2 regions of the Stenotrophomonas sp. LMG 10879 genome follow, and region 1 is predicted to be linked to the other one. Evidence: riboswitches for the same ligand, from Rfam matches in the RefSeq annotation. Region 1 holds a riboswitch; the other holds the start of a gene.

Region 1 (7,817 bases):
AGCACGACAACATCGAACTGGACGACGCGCCGGCCGACGCGCAGAAGTCGCACAAGACGCTGTGCACCATCGAGGATGCCGACGGCGAGCACGAGATCCTGCGCGACAACATGCCGTTCGCCAATCCGGGGCGCGGCGAGTACGGCACCTATTTCATCGGCTACACGCGTCGGCTGTGGGTGATCGAGCAGATGCTGGAACGGATGTTCATCGGCAATCCCGCGCCGCTGCACGACCGCATCCTCGATTTCTCCACCGCGACCACCGGCGTCACCTTCTTCGCCCCCTCGCGCAAGGTGCTGGCCGACCTGGGCGACTGATCACGCCGGGTGGGGCAGCCAGGTAGATCCACGCCATGCGTGGATGGATCAACCGGTTGCCCAGAACGGCCACGCATGGCGTGGCTCTACTGCGGCGTCCGCCATCTGCCTGTCATCTACAGCGCCGACCATGATGCGTTGGACGGCAGTGGAGGCGTGGGTGATGGTTTCTGCAGGCAACAGGCGCAGCACGCGCCGTGGCTGGCGCCCGTTGGCATGGTTGCTGGGCCTGCTGGCGCTGGGCAGCGCCAGCGTGTCCGCACAGGACGCGCCTGCGCATTGGATGGCCTATGCCGCCTCCGTCAGCGGCGAACTGCAGCAGCGCCTGCAGCAGGAACAGGATCCACGCGCCCAGCGCCTGCTGGCCTGGCTGCAGGAGCATCCCGATACGCCGGCGCCGTTGGTGGTGAGCGTGTGGATCGCCCGCGATGGCGCGATCTCCAAACTGGAATTCGACAGCCTGGGTGATGTCCAGGTGGATGCCGATCTGCGCGCGACGCTGCAGGCCACGGCGTTGCCGGCGGCGCCGCCGAAGGACCTGCGCCAGCCGCTGCGCTTGGGGCTGGTACTGCAACCCCGGTAGATCCACGCCATGCGTGGATGAGCCTGATGGATGCCGACCTTGGTCGGCGGGAGCGCGCCAACCAAGGTTGGCGTCTACCGGGCCCGCCAGCCACGCATGGCGTGGCGCTACCGCGTTGCCAACTGCGGTTCCCGTGCGGCGGCACGCCACGCCCGCAGCCCGAACAGCGCCAGGCCCAGGAAGAACACGTACAACGCAGCAGTCACGTGCAGCGACTTGAACAGGTACGCGCCCACGTAGACCACGTCCACCACGATCCACACCCACCAGCAGGCGGCGTGTCGGCGTGCCTGCCACCACTGTCCGACCAGGCTCAGCGCGGTCAGCATCGCGTCCAGCCACGGCAGCGCCGCATCGGTGAAGGTGTGCATGCCGGCGCCAAGCGCGACGCCGCCACACAGGCCGATGGCGAGGTCGCGCAGCATCGTGCCGCGCGCCAGCGGCACGATGCGGATGCTGCCTTCATCGGCCGCGTGCTGGCGCCAGTTGATCCAGCCGTAGACCAGGAAACCACCGAAGGCGACCTGCAGCAGCGTGTCCGAGTACAGCTTGGCCTCGGCGAACACTGCGCCATACAGCGCGACCGACAGCAGGCCGACCGGCCACGCGGCCAGCCGCCGCTTTGCCATCAGCCACACCCCGAGGATGCTGAAGAGGGCCGCAGTCCACTCGAGCGCGACGCCGCTCACAGTGCGAACGTCACCGACAGGCGAGCCTGTCGCGGCGCACCCGGGAACAGGTAGTAGTCACCGCCGCTGCTGCCGGTGTCGCGCCAGTAGAAGCGGTTGAACAGGTTGTCCACCGACAGGTTCCAGGTCACGGCACGCTCGTGCAGGCGGTGCTGGAAGCGCAGGCCAGCGTCGAACACCGGGTAGTCCGGTGCGCGCACACCGCCGTCGGCGCGGGCGACATTGGCGGCGGCATAGCGCCAGCCACCGGTCACATCCAGGCCTTCAACGAACGGCAGCGCGTAGGCCAGGTGCACGCTGGCGCGCACCTTCGGCACGTTCACCAGCTGATGGCCTTCATAGGCCGGGGTGCCGCTGTCGCGGGCGCGCGCCTGCAGCACGCTGGCGCTGGCGACGATCTGCAGCGCATCGGTCAGCTGGCCGTTGGCGGTCAGTTCCAGCCCGGTATGGGTCTGCTGGCCTTCTTCGACGAAGGTGTAGCCGGCATCACTGCCGTCGGGCTTTGCGTACTGGTAGGGCTGGGTGGTGCGGAACACCGCGGCACCCAGGGTGAGGGCGTCCACCGGCACGTACTTCACACCCACTTCCAGCTGCCGCGACTGCATCGACGGCAGGAAGGTATCGGCGTTGGACGTCCAGAACGGTGCTTCCTGGCCCAGCGAAATGCCGCGCACGTAGCTGGCGTAGGCGTTGAGTTGGTCAGTAGCCTTCCACACCAGCGCGGTCTGCGGCAGGAAGCGCGACAGGCGGCTGTGGCGCTGCGGCGTGCCGCGCTTGTCGTAGGCGCGCTCGTCCAGGCGCACGAAGCGGCCACCGGCCAGCCACTGCCAGTCATCGCCGAAGCTCATCCGGTCCAGTGCGAAGAACGCGGTCTGGCGGCTGTCCAGGCGCCGTGCCGATGCACCCGGCATCTTCGGTGAGGGCTCGAACACCGGCACCTGCGCATCGTGGATGTTGCTGGTGCCGACGTACTCGTTGACACTCGGGCGCTTGTCGACGGTGCGGCGGAAGTAGTCCGCGCCGATGCTCAGCTGGTGGCCGACGCTGCCGGTGTCGAAGCTGCCGCGCAGTTCGGCACGCGCCTGCTGGTTGCGGCGGGTGTCATCCGGGCTGCGGTAGTCGTAGATGTCGTAGTCGCCGTTGGGGGCGAAATAGTTGCCCGGCACACTGCCGTCTGCGCACCCTGCGGTGTAGTAGCAGCCATAGGCGAAGGCGACGTTGTCATCGATCACCGAGCGGCTGTGACCGATCGACAGCCGCGACTGCCAGGCGTCGTTGAAGTCGTAGGTGTGCAGGGCGGTGATGTTGGTGCTGGCGATGTCCACCGGCCGCTGCCACGGCTGGTAGCCGAGCAGGCGCTCGCGGTCGACGCCGCGCGGCAGGTCGCGCGCGCCCAGCAGCTGGAAGCCGGACACCGAGCGCTGCGAGCTGGTCTGGTAGTTGGCATCCACTTCCAGCTTGCCGTGTTCGCCGATCAGCCAGTCGGTGGCCAGCGAATAGAAGTTGCGGCGGCCGTCGGCATGCTCGACGTAGGAATCACTGGCATCCCAGGCGGCATTGAAGCGGACGCCGAAGCGCGGGGTCAGCCAGTGGCCGACATCCACGGCGGCATAGCGCGAGCCTTCCGAATCGGTGCCCAGAGTGACCGTGCGCACTTCCGCCGGGCGCTTGCCCACGTAGTTGATGATGCCGCCGGGCGCCATCACGCCCGCCGCCAGGCCGGCTTCGCCCTTCAGGATCTGCACTTCCTGGATGTTCTCCAGCGCCAACCGCTGTTCGCCGGCGATGGACATGCCGTTGAAGCGGTAGCCGGTGGCCGCATCCAGCGCGAAGCCGCGGATGGCGATGTTCTGGTAGTAGCCCACCGGCGCATAGGCATCGCCCAGCGAGGCGTCATTGCTGGCCAGCTCGGACAGCGAACGTACCTGGCGACGGTCGAGGTAGTCGCGCTCCAGCACGTTCACCGAGGCGGGCGTGTCCTTCCAGGAGCCGCCGCCGAAGGCGTTGACGCGCGAGGTGTCGGTGGCCGGCTTGCCGGCCTGCACGCGCACTGCCGCCAGATCGGTGGGCGAGGACGGCGGAGCATCAACGGCGTCGGTGCCTGCCTCGCTGGCGTACAGCGGCAGGGCGGCGCAGAGGGCAAGGGCGAGCAGGGTGGGGCGCAGGCAGCGGTTCATTCGATTCGTCTTCAGACAACAAGGGAGACGAAGCGACGGCGCGCAGGTGCACCGGCCCATGACGGGGGTGTGGCTGCGGCTCAAAGCTCCCTACGCCGGTGCAAACCGGATCAGGTTCCAAGGGACTCTCTCAGCCTGGCAGATCCAGGCACCCCCGCTTCAGGTGACCATTTCACTACAAATGGTACGGATTTGCGAGCTACCGCCCTTCAGCCAGGGTCAGATCCCTTTCCAGCGGAAAGGGATCTGACCCCGGCCGAGCGCATCATCGACGCATGGCGTCGATCTACTGGGTACCCAGCGTGTTGGGTGGCTCGCGGCTTACGCGGCGGCGTGCAGGGCCGCCAGCAGGGCCTGGCCAGGGGGCGTGGCGAACCAGGCCGGATGCCCGAGCATGAACGGCTGCCAGGCGACGTCGGCATTCGCGGTGGAGCCGGTGACGCCCTCGAAGTACTCCACTTCGGACAGAGCGAAGTCGAAATGGACCATCGGCAGCAGGTCGGCCAGCAGGTGCACGCGCGTGGGCGACAGCGGCAGTTCCTGCCGGTAGCCCTCCAGCAGGGCCAGGGCGATATCGATGCGTACCGCGTCGGTGCCGCGCTCCAGTTGCAGCCAGGCCACTGCGTTGCGTTCGATGGCGGTGGCCAGATCGAACAGCGCGCTGGTCGGTGAGGCCAGGCCGAAATCGAGCACCGTGGCAATCGTGCCGTCGTCGTTCCACAGCAGGTTGGAGACGTGCCAGTCGTTGTGCGCCCACAGCCGTGGTTCGTCCTGCAGGCGCGCGGCCAGGCCGTGGTGCCAGGGCAGCACGTCGCGGCGCAGCTGTTCTTCCCAGGGAATGCGCGCCAGGTAGCGGGCCAACCCGGGGCGGTTGCCGAGGTCGGCCTTCAACGCGGCGATCGGGTCATCGGCGCGGATCAGGTCGTCGCGTGCCACCAGCAGGTGGGTGCTGCGTTGCGGGGCCTGGTAGCCGGCTGCCGCGCGGTGCAGCGTGGCCAGCATGCGCCCTGCCTCGCGGGCCTGGGCGACGTCGGTCAGCGGTGACCATGACGGCAGCTCGCGATACAGGTCCATGCCGGCGCCCACCGCATGCAGTTCGTAGGTCCACTGGCCGTGTTCGAGTGCGGTGCGGCCCTCGTTGCTGGCCAGTACCTGCACTACCGGCATGCCGGCAGTCGCCAGATGCGCGATGAAACGGTGTTCCTCTTCCAGGCTTCCAGCGCTGCGAACACTGTGGTGGTGGCGCTTGATGAAGACCGGACCGCGCGTGCCGTCGACGATGGCCGCGGCCGACAACGGACGCGGGCTGTGCCAGCGCAGCGTGCTGTCCGCGCCCAGCTGCGGAAAGTGGCCACGCAGCCAGGTGATCTCCTGCGCGTCGATCGCCGGCCAGTCGGCGGCGACCTCGTCGTTGTTGAGGCCCTGCACGCGATGGGGGGAAGAAGTCATGCCACGGCCGCTGGTGAGTAAAGGAACATCCAAGGCTGCGCATTCAACGCCATGGACGCCACAGACGCAAACGGGCGGGTCATCGACCCGCCCGTCAGGGACATCATGTGCGGCCTGCGGCCGGCACGCTTACCAGCCGCGATGGCGGCCGCGGTCGTGGTAGTAACGGTTGTCATGGCGCTCGCGCTGCCAGCGACGGTCATCGCGGCGGTCGTAGCCATAACCCCGGTTGTAGCCCCGGTCATAACGGCGATCGTAGCCACGATCGTAACGGCGGTCATAGCGCCCGTCGTAGCGGCGATCATGGCGGTCGGAGGTGGTCAGGTTGCCGATGGCGCCGCCGGCAACCGCGCCGCCGACGGTGGCGGCCGGGTCGCCGTTGGAGATCAGGTGACCCGCCACGCCGCCGACGACGGCACCGACCACGGTGCGCTTGTCCTTCCTCGACATCGCGCTGGCATCACTGACCACGGCCACGCCGGCAAGAAGTGCCAGGGCCATCGCCAGACCACGGAAGCTGAGTGCGGAAGTGCTGAGCATGTTGGGTTCTCCTGTGAGGTGCATGCCACGGTGGGCAGGGAGGGCGCTGGGCGCCCCTGCTGCCGTAGGGACCACGCTGGTGCCCGGACATTGCCGGAACATTGCGCGCGATCCCCGTGCGGCTTGCGCATTCATCTAGCGTCAGGCGGCATGAAGCGAGGCTGAAAGCGCCGCGGCCGCTCAGCTGCCAGAAAGGAAAAGGGCCGCAGTACGCGGCCCTTCCCCTGGTCTCCCCCGGCCTGGCTCAGTGGCCCATGGCGCGCTGGGCCTGCTTGACCTGCTCCTGCTGGGCGTCCTGCTGCTGCAGGACATTCGGTGCACCGTGCACCGCGCCACTGCTGAGCGCCATGCTCTGCTCGCTGGCAGCGCGGGTGTCCACCGCCGCGCGGCAGGCGGCCGGGTCGCCGGCGGTACCCTGTACGGCAAACATGCGCTCACCATTGGTGCTGGGCACCACCGAGTCGATGCGCTGCATGCCGCTGGCCTGCGCTTCCTTGGTCAGTGCGGCGGCAGCGGCCTCCAGTGCATGGCGGTCCTTGAAGGTGCCTGCCGGCAGGCCTTCCATGCCCTTCACGGCCTGGTTGTACATCGGGTTCTGCGGATGGCGCTCGTCATTGAGCAGCGGGCGCTCGCGCGCGTCCTTGATCGCATCCAGCGTCTTCGGGCCGATGATGCCGTCCACCGCCAGGCCGTTGTCCTTCTGCAGCTGGCGCACGGCAGCCTCGGTGTTGCGACCGAACTTTCCATCTTCGACCAGCGGCTTGCCGTCGGCACCCACATACCCCAGGTGGCCCAACTGTTCCTGTGCCCTGCGCACACCTTCGCCGTGCGCACCCTGCTTATGCACTTCGTTGCCGGCCTGCGGCTTTTCCTGCGCCGCCGGCTTCGGCTCGGTCGCGCCCTTGGCCTGCGCCTGCTCATGCGTCTGGCTGCGGTTTTCCAGCAGGTCGCGTGCCTGGTGCAGCGGATCGGAGGCGAACAGCTTCCAGTTCGGGTGGTCCTTCACCTGCTTGAGGTAATCCTCCACCGGCATCGTGTGCACACCCAGCTTGCCGGTGGACTGGCTGATCAGCAGCTTGTCGGTGTTCGGGTCACGCACCACCATCACGATGTGGTCGATGCCATTCCAGTGCTCGTGCTTGGTCTTGGCCGTATCCAGGCCGATCACCATGCCTTCCTTCAGCGCACCCGGCTTGAGGATGTCGTCGCGCTTGAGCAGCACGCCCGAGTCCTTGTAGGCCTCGTGCACGATACCGCCGGAGCCGGCGAAGCCCAGCTTGATCTTGTCGGCGTCGGCGAACACCGCATGGCCGGCCTTCTGGTTGATCTCGTCCTGGGTCTTGTTGAGCATCGTGCCGACCCAGCCGGAGCAGTCGATGTAGCCCTGCTCGACGTTCTTGCCGGTGACGCCCTTGCCACGGTAGTACTGGCTGGATTCGATGTTGATCGCGTACTTGACGTTGTCGTACTTCACGCCGGCGTTGTAGGCCGCATCCAGCGAAATGCCGGGTGCATCCGGCTTGGCTGCGGCAGCCGTGGCGGCGATGGTCGCGGCACCGGCGGCAACAGCGGCCTGCGCGGCCGGGGTCACGGTCTGCGTCGGTGCGGCCTGCACCGGTGCCGGACGTGCCTGGGCCTCGGTGATCGGCGCGATGTTCTTTTCCGGGATGCTGATCGCGTCGTACTTGCGGTCGTAGTACTGGGCGAAGGTGCTGGCCAGGTCACGATCATTCATCGTGCGCATCTCGGCGCGCGTATGCCCGGTCAGCGCTTCCACGTCACCGCCGATCTGGCCCATGATGCGCGGGCGCATGTCGATCGGATCGCCGTGGCCGTCGCGCACCAGGCCGAACGTGCCGGTGGCGATTGCGGTCTGGATCGAACCGTAGCCGGCCGCACCCTGCTGGTGTGCCAGATACAGGTCCAGGCCGCTCGGCTTGTCATCACCGGACAGGTACGGGTGGCCGGTGCGGTCATGGCGCTTTTCCATGTCCACCAGGTTGCGCTTGAACATCTCCGCTGCCGCTTCGGTGTTGCGGGTCGGGTCGTACTCGTGGCC
Region 2 (7,817 bases), on a different contig from region 1:
AGTTGCCGTTGCTTGAAAAAAGCAGTGCAGCCGCAGGCTGCAAAACACCCTCAATCCGAATCCTGCGCGCGCACCGCCTCCGCCTGGGTCTCTTCCTGCGCCGCCATCTCACGCGCGATCCACGCATCGATCATGTGCCGCTGGCGTTGCGCCTGCCGCCGCTCCCGCGTGTACTCCTGGTCCAGCACCCGGTACAGCGACACCATCACCAGCACCATCAACAGCGCGAACGGCAACGCGGCGATCGTGATCATGCCCTGCAGCGCCTCCAGGCCACCGGCCAGCAGCAACGCGCCCGCGATCAGTGCGATGCCCACGCCCCACGCAATCTTATGCCTGCGCGATGGCTCGCCCGCATCGTCGGTGGACATCGTGGCCAGTACCAGCACCGCCGAATCGGCCGAGGTCACGAAGAAGATCATCAACAGCACCAAGGCGATGCTCGATAGCAGCAACGGCAGTGGCAGGCTGTCGAACAGGGTGAACAGCACTGTTTCATAGCCGTTGCCCAGCGCCTGCACCAGGTCGGCGTGGCCGAAGATCTGCGACCAGATCGCGGTGCCACCGAAGACCGAGAACCAGAAGAAACCGAGCAGGGTGGGCGCAAGCACCACGCCCACCACGAACTCGCGAACACTGCGGCCGCGCGAGATGCGCGCGATGAACGAACCGACGAACGGTGCCCACGAAATCCACCATGCCCAATAGAAGATCGTCCAGTCCGCCACCCAGGTGCTGGACGAGAACGGCGACATGCGCAGGCTCATGGTCACCAACTGGTTGAGGTAGGAACCCAGCGTGGTGGTGAAGGTGTTGAAGATGGCGCCAGTCGGGCCGAGCACCAGCACCAATGCCAGCAGCAATGCCGCCAGCGCCAGATTGACGTTGGACAGCCACTTCATGCCACGCCCCACGCCGCTCAGCGAGGAGGCCATGTACAGCACGAACGCGACTGCAATGATGGTCAGCTGCAGCGGTATGCCTGCGTGCAGCCCGAACACCCGTTCCACGCCGGCGGCGATCTGCACCGTGCCGAAACCCAGTGCCGTGGCCACGCCCACTGCGGTGGCGACCACGGCGGAGATGTTGACCACCTTGCCGATCCAGCCGCGATGGTGTCGGCCGATGATCGGCTGCAGCATGTCGCTGATCTGGCCACCACCGTTGCGGTTGAACTGGAACCAGGCCATCGCCAGGCCGATCAGCGCATAGATCGCCCACGGATGCAGGCCCCAGTGGAAGAACACATAGCGCATCGCGGCGCGTGCGGCGTCCATGCTCTGCGGTTCAATGCCTTCCGGTGGCTTGGTGAAGTGCGAAATCGGCTCGGCCGCTCCCCAGAACACCAGGCCGATGCCCATGCCGGCAGCGAACAGCATCGACATCCAGCTGGCGCGCGAGAACTCGGGCTCGGCGTCTTCGCCACCGATGCGCAGGTTGCCGAAGCGGCCGAACGCCAGGTACATCAGGAACACCAACGCCAGGAATACCACCAGCAGGTACAGCCAGCCGACGCTGCGGATGACATCGCCCAGCGCCGCCTGCACGACGGTATTGAAGGGGCCGGGCGCGAGGCCGGCCAGCAGCACCAGGGCAAACACCAGTGCAATGGAAATGCGAAACACCATGAAGGAGCTTCTCCGATCAAGGGATTGAGGGGAGCGAGCGAAAGCTTGCAGGGAGTGGTCCAGCGACAGCGTGCGCACACCGGACAGGCGCCGCGATGGCGGCAGGGAATGCACCGCTTGCGACGGTGCGGTGCGCGTGCACGTTACTGAATGCGACGTCACGGTTCTGTTAACGAATGGCGATTGGGGTCAGATCCGTTTTCCGCAGGAACCGGATCTGACCCCGGAGGCAACCCCGGAGGCAGGCGGTCTATGCTCTAATGCGCACCAAGAAGCGGGGGTACCGCGGCCTTGTGGCCACGGTTGAGATAGTCCCTTGGAACCTGATCCGGCTCATACCGGCGTAGGGAAGCTTTGCAATGCAGCCGTGCCCCGACCCCGCCCAAGGACCGCCTTGGTGCTGTCCGGGCGCAGGTGCAGTGCGCCGCCGCTTCGTCCCTGACCTTCCTGGACGATGCCCGATGAACGCACAGCTCTCTGCCCTGCAGCAACAGGCCCAGCAACTCTCCGAATCCGTGACCCGGCCCATTCCCGGCTCGCGCAAGATTCACGTGCCCGGCTCGCGCCCGGACCTGCAGGTGCCGATGCGCGAGATCGCGCTGACCCGCACGCCCACCGTGTTCGGTGGTGAAGAGAACGCACCGGTCACCGTCTACGACACCTCCGGCCCGTACACCGATCCGCAGGTCCCTATCGATCTTTCCGCAGGCCTGCCCGCATTGCGTCGTGCGTGGGTGGAGGAGCGCAACGACACCGAACAGCTTGATGGCCTCAGCTCCTCGTTCGGCCGCGCGCGTGAGCACGATCCCAAGCTGGATCCGGTGCGTTTCCCCGCGCGCAGCCTGCCGCGCCGCGCGCAGGCCGGTGCCAACGTCACCCAGATGCACTACGCGCGCCGCGGCATCATCACCCCGGAAATGGAATTCGTCGCCATCCGCGAGAACCAGCGGCTGGAGGCGATCCGTGATGCCGCGCTGCTGCAGCAGCATCCCGGTGAATCCTTCGGCGCATCGATCCAGCACATCATCACCCCGGAATTCGTGCGCGAGGAAATCGCCCGCGGCCGTGCGGTGCTGCCCAACAACATCAACCACCCGGAAAGCGAGCCGATGATCATCGGCCGCAACTTCCTCACCAAGATCAACGCCAACATCGGCAACAGCGCGGTGTCCTCGGGTATTGCCGAGGAAGTGGAAAAGCTGGTGTGGGCGATCCGCTGGGGCGGTGACACGGTGATGGACCTGTCCACCGGCAAGCACATCCACGAAACGCGCGAGTGGATCATCCGCAACTCGCCGGTGGCGATCGGTACGGTGCCGATCTACCAGGCGCTGGAGAAGGTCGACGGCCGCGCCGAAGCGCTGACCTGGGAGATCTTCCGCGACACCCTGATCGAACAGGCCGAACAGGGCGTGGACTACTTCACCATCCATGCGGGCGTGCTGCTGCGCTACGTGCCACTCACCGCCAAGCGCGTTACCGGCATCGTCAGCCGCGGCGGTTCGATCATGGCCAAGTGGTGCCTGGCCCACCACAAGGAAAACTTCCTCTACACGCATTTTGAAGACATCTGCGAAATCATGAAGGCCTACGACGTGACCTTCTCGCTGGGTGATGGCCTGCGCCCGGGCTGCATTGCCGATGCCAACGATGCGGCGCAGTTCGGCGAGCTGGAAACGCTGGGTGAGTTGACGAAGATCGCCTGGAAGCACGACGTGCAGACCATGATCGAAGGCCCCGGCCATGTGCCGATGCAGCTGATCAAGGAGAACATGGACAAGCAGCTGCGCGAGTGCGGCGAGGCACCGTTCTACACGCTCGGCCCGCTGACCACCGACATCGCGCCGGGCTATGACCACATCACCAGTGCCATCGGCGCGGCCATGATCGGTTGGTTCGGTACCGCCATGCTCTGCTATGTCACGCCGAAGGAGCATCTGGGCCTGCCAAACCGCCAGGACGTGCGCGACGGCATCATGGCCTATCGCATCGCCGCGCACGCGGCCGATCTCGCCAAGGGCCACCCCGGTGCGCAGGTGCGCGACAACGCATTGAGCAAGGCGCGATTCGAGTTCCGCTGGGATGACCAGTTCCACCTCGGCCTGGATCCGGAGAAGGCCAAGGAATTCCATGACGAGACCCTGCCCAAGGATGCGCACAAGCTGGCCCACTTCTGCTCGATGTGCGGCCCGCACTTCTGCTCGATGAAGATCACCCAGGACGTGCGCGAATACGCCGAGAAGGGCATGCAGGAGAAGTCCGAGCAGTTCCGTGCAGCCGGCGCCGAGGTGTACCAGCAGGGCTGATCGCAGAGGGCGGCGCCGGGCCACGCCCGGCGTCATCCCATCACCCATCTCACCGACATGCCGCTATCCTCGGCCCATCGTTCCCTGGGGATAAGGAACCATGCCCATTGCCGTGACCACCCGCTGGCTGGCCATCGCCCGCCGTCATCCCTCTGCCTGGCTGCTCGGGGCACAGCTGCTGTCGGTACTGCTGTACCCGGCGCTGGACGAAACCGCTGCCGGGCGCGCGGCAGTAGGCGTGTTCGGCATGGCCGTGCTCGGCCTGGCCCTGTGGGTGGTGCAGCGCAGCCCGCTGGGCACCTGGCTGGCGTTGGTGCTGGCCATCCCGGCGGTGGTGTTTTCCCTCTCTGCGGCACTGCTCGACCGGCCGGCACTGGGCATCACCGCACAGCTGCTGGAAAGCCTGCTGTATTTCTATACCGCGGGTGCGCTGATCGCCTACATGCTGCAGGACCACAAGGTGACCCGCGACGAACTGTTTGCCGCCGGCGCCACGTTCACGTTGTTGGCGTGGGCATTCGCTTTTACCTTTGCGGTATGTCAGCAGTGGTATCCGGGCAGTTTCCAGGGCGCCAGTGGTGGGCCGCAGCGCACGTGGATGGAGCTGCTTTATCTGAGCTTCAGCTTATTGTCAGGTGTTGGGCTGAGTGATGTCGTGCCACTGCATCCGCAGGCCCGCGCGCTGGTCATGCTGGAGCAGTTTTCCGGCGTCATGTATGTCGCGCTGGTGGTTTCGCGGCTGGTCGGCCTGACCATGCTGAAACGCTTCTGAAAATGAACGCCAGATAAAAATATCGCGCCCGAAAGGGCGCGAATGATGATGCTTATTATGTGAATGCGTCGGCGAGAGAGAGCCTGATGTCGACCACGCGATAGGCGAGGTAACTCGCATAGGCTAATATCCGGAGGCTTCGTTTTTTTTGCGGTATGCGCCGATGCTTTGTGCGGAATCTGGCTTCTTGCTGTGCCAAGGATGGGAAGGGATCGATGGTGAACAGTGTTTGCGGCCTGTTTCAACCCCATAGCAACGAATGATCAACAGCGAAATCCAGTCGCCTGAATCCGACCGCGTCCGCGTCGGCGAGTGCATCGTTACTTTGTCCTCGCGTGAGGTCGAAGTCGCCGGTGCCCGCCGTACACGACGTTTGACGCCCAAGTCGCTGGGCGTGCTGCGCATGTTGATGCGGCAGCCCGGGCGGGTGGTGACCCGTGACGAACTGTTCGCCGAAGTGTGGCCGGACACGCTGCCGACCAACGACGTGCTGACCCAGGCGGTTACCCAACTGCGCAAGGCGTTCAGCGTCGACGACGACAATGGCCAGGCGTACATCGAGACCATCGCCAAGACCGGCTACCGCTTGCTGGTACCGGTGCAGCCGCTGGCGGACCACGAGACCGATGCGATCGCTGCGGCAGAGGAGTCGGCGGCATCGCAGCCGACTGCACCGGATGCCGTCGCCCCCGCCGGCGCGGCCGTGGTTGAACGTGGCAGCCGTCGCTGGCGACGCCTGCGCCGTCGCCTGCTGCTGGCGCTGGGCGTGGTGATGCTGCTTGCGCTGGTGGTGTTGAGCGTACTGCTGCTGCGCCGCCCGGCGCCGGTGAATTCTCCGGTGGACGCCGCCGTGGAGAACGGCACGCGGGTGATCGGAAGCCCTGAACGGCCATATCGGTTGATCACCGCGACAGCCGGTTTTGAGACCTATCCCACACTTTCGCCTGACGGATCGCAGGTTGCCTACGAAGGCGCCAACGACGACGGCAAGGGTGGCAACGCCATCAAGGTGCAGACCTCCGGCAATGCGCCCGCACGTCAGCTGCTTTCGCCGCCGGCAGGTGCCAGCGACCGCTTCCCGAACTGGTCGCCGGATGGCCGCGAAATCGCCTTCGCCCGCTTTGGCGCCGATGACAGCTGCCAGGTATTGATCGCCAGTGCCACTGGCGGCGCCGTGCGCCAGGCCACGCGCTGCGACGGCACCGAGCTGCTCAGTTTCGACTGGACACCCGATGGCCGCGGCCTGGTCTTCGGCAGCATGGTCGGTCGCTATGCCCATCGCGGCATCCGCGTGCTCGATCTGGCCAGTGGCCAATGGCGGGCGCTGGACTACGCGGTCGACGAGGATGATTTCGACTACGCCCCGCGCTATTCGCCGGATGGCAAATGGCTGGTGTTTGTCCGCAACCCTCAGCTGGGCGACCTGTGGCGGATGCCTGCCAGCGGCGGCACACCGGAGCAGTTGACGACCGAATCGGCCGAGCTGCGCGGTTGGGCATGGCTGGGCGACGGTCGACATATCGTGTTCGGTCGTCGCGTGGACAGCGAGGCACGCCTGTACTACCTCGACGTCGAGCGCCGCACGCTGCGCGACGCCGGGCTCGACGATGCGCAGTGGCCGGCCGTCTCCCGGCGCGGCGACATGCTGGCATTCGTGCATCGGCGCGCGCAGTTCGGTGTGTTCAGGATGCCCGCGCAGGGCGGTGCCGGCGAGCGTCTGTTCGCCTCCAGCGGCCGCGACGGGCAACCGATGGTGGCGCCGGATGGACGGCAACTGGTGTTCAGTTCCGATCGTTCCGGCAGCTTTGCGCTGTGGTGGGCCGACATGCAGCGGCCGGAGTCCTTGCGACCGATCGAAGGGCTGAAGCCGGAAGCGCGGCAGGCACCGGACTGGTCAGCCGACAGCCGGCATCTGCTGGTGGTGGGCCGCGATGAGCATGGCGAAGCGGTTGTCTACGAGATCGCCCCGCGCGACGAACAGCTGCATCGCCTTCCGGTGCCCGCCGAGCAACCGTTGCAGGCGTTGTACGGCGCCGACGCGGAGCAGCTGCTGGTGGTTGAACGGGATGCCGACCAGCACACCCGGTTGAGCCTGTTCGACCGCAGTGCGCAGCCATGGCGGCGGTTGGCCAGTCTGGAAGGCGTGTCGCAGGCGCGTTTCGACCGCAGTACCGGGCGGGTGCTGTTTACCCGGCTGGCAGCCGGCGGGCTGTGGTCGGTGGACACGGCGTTGACCCCGGCCAGCGTGCAGCAGGTCAGCGAGGACCGGCCGAGCCGCTGGCGCTACCGGACCTGGACCGTGGCCGGCAACGGCAGCATCGACTACCTTGGCAGCAGTGCCGACTGCGGCACCACGCTGGTCCGTATCCAGTCTGGCCGCGAAGAAGCGGAGCGCTGCCTGGACGCGCAGCGCCTGAGCGCGGGCAATGGACTCAGCGCCAGCGCCGACGGAAGCAGCCTGTACCTTGCCCTGGCGATCAGCGATGGAGCCGACATCGGTGTGATGCGATTGCCCGAACAACCGCCCACGCTGTTCCCCGCATTCTCCAAGCTGTTGATCTTGAACGAGAAAGGGCCTTCGTAATTTCTTCGTGACGATCTCGCCGCGATTTCGTGGCGATCTCGGCCGTCTTTCCTGACGCGCTGCCACCTGATTTGGCAAAACGGAGGCCTGTACTTGGCAAATCCGTGGTGCCCTCATGCGTCAACTCTCGCTGGCTGATCGTGGCCAAACCCTATCCCTGGACAAGGCGATCGACGATATCGCGCCGACCTGCATGGGCGTTGCCCGCCTCGGCAGCCTGCAGACCGCCGGCACCAGTTTCAGCGTGTGGATGCAGGTGCGCGGCACCTCATGGGTGGAAGCCAAGGAAGGACGGTTCCGGCTCCGGCAGGGCGAGTGGATCGCGTTCGAGAAGGAGTCCAGGCCGCTGGTCCAGGCCGGACGCAACGGCTTGTGCGTCGGCATGAACCTGAATGTCGAAGCGCTGCGCGTGCTGACCGAGATGGCCGACTGCGGCCTGTATGCCGGCCGCGGTCTGATGAACCGTGCCGATGCACGCGTGGCATTGCGCCTGTGGCGTGACGCCCTCGCCAGCGGGCAGCCGGCGC

What was found. A riboswitch is a leader RNA that binds a small molecule or an ion and turns the genes downstream of it on or off. The one in region 1 is predicted to bind thiamine pyrophosphate.
Region 2: another riboswitch for thiamine pyrophosphate. It lies ahead of thiC (phosphomethylpyrimidine synthase ThiC); the one in region 1 lies ahead of CR919_RS07920 (TonB-dependent siderophore receptor).

What each region holds. Positions count from the first base shown of each region.
Region 1 is NZ_PEJT01000004.1:209,671-217,487, forward strand. Features, by position in the region: gene CR919_RS07905 (Dyp-type peroxidase) at 1-320, shown strand, start outside; gene CR919_RS07910 (hypothetical protein) at 484-903, shown strand; gene pnuC (nicotinamide riboside transporter PnuC) at 1,011-1,592, opposite strand; gene CR919_RS07920 (TonB-dependent siderophore receptor) at 1,589-3,769, opposite strand; TPP riboswitch at 3,840-3,935, opposite strand; gene CR919_RS07925 (phosphotransferase) at 4,091-5,218, opposite strand; gene CR919_RS07930 (glycine zipper 2TM domain-containing protein) at 5,348-5,758, opposite strand; gene CR919_RS07935 (peptidoglycan-binding protein) at 6,003-7,817, opposite strand, start outside.
Region 2 is NZ_PEJT01000019.1:32,525-40,341, reverse strand. Features, by position in the region: gene CR919_RS20735 (BCCT family transporter) at 51-1,628, opposite strand; TPP riboswitch at 1,895-1,996, shown strand; gene thiC (phosphomethylpyrimidine synthase ThiC) at 2,090-3,934, shown strand; gene CR919_RS20725 (ion channel) at 4,035-4,706, shown strand; gene CR919_RS20720 (winged helix-turn-helix domain-containing protein) at 4,966-7,290, shown strand; gene CR919_RS20715 (helix-turn-helix transcriptional regulator) at 7,406-7,817, shown strand, end outside.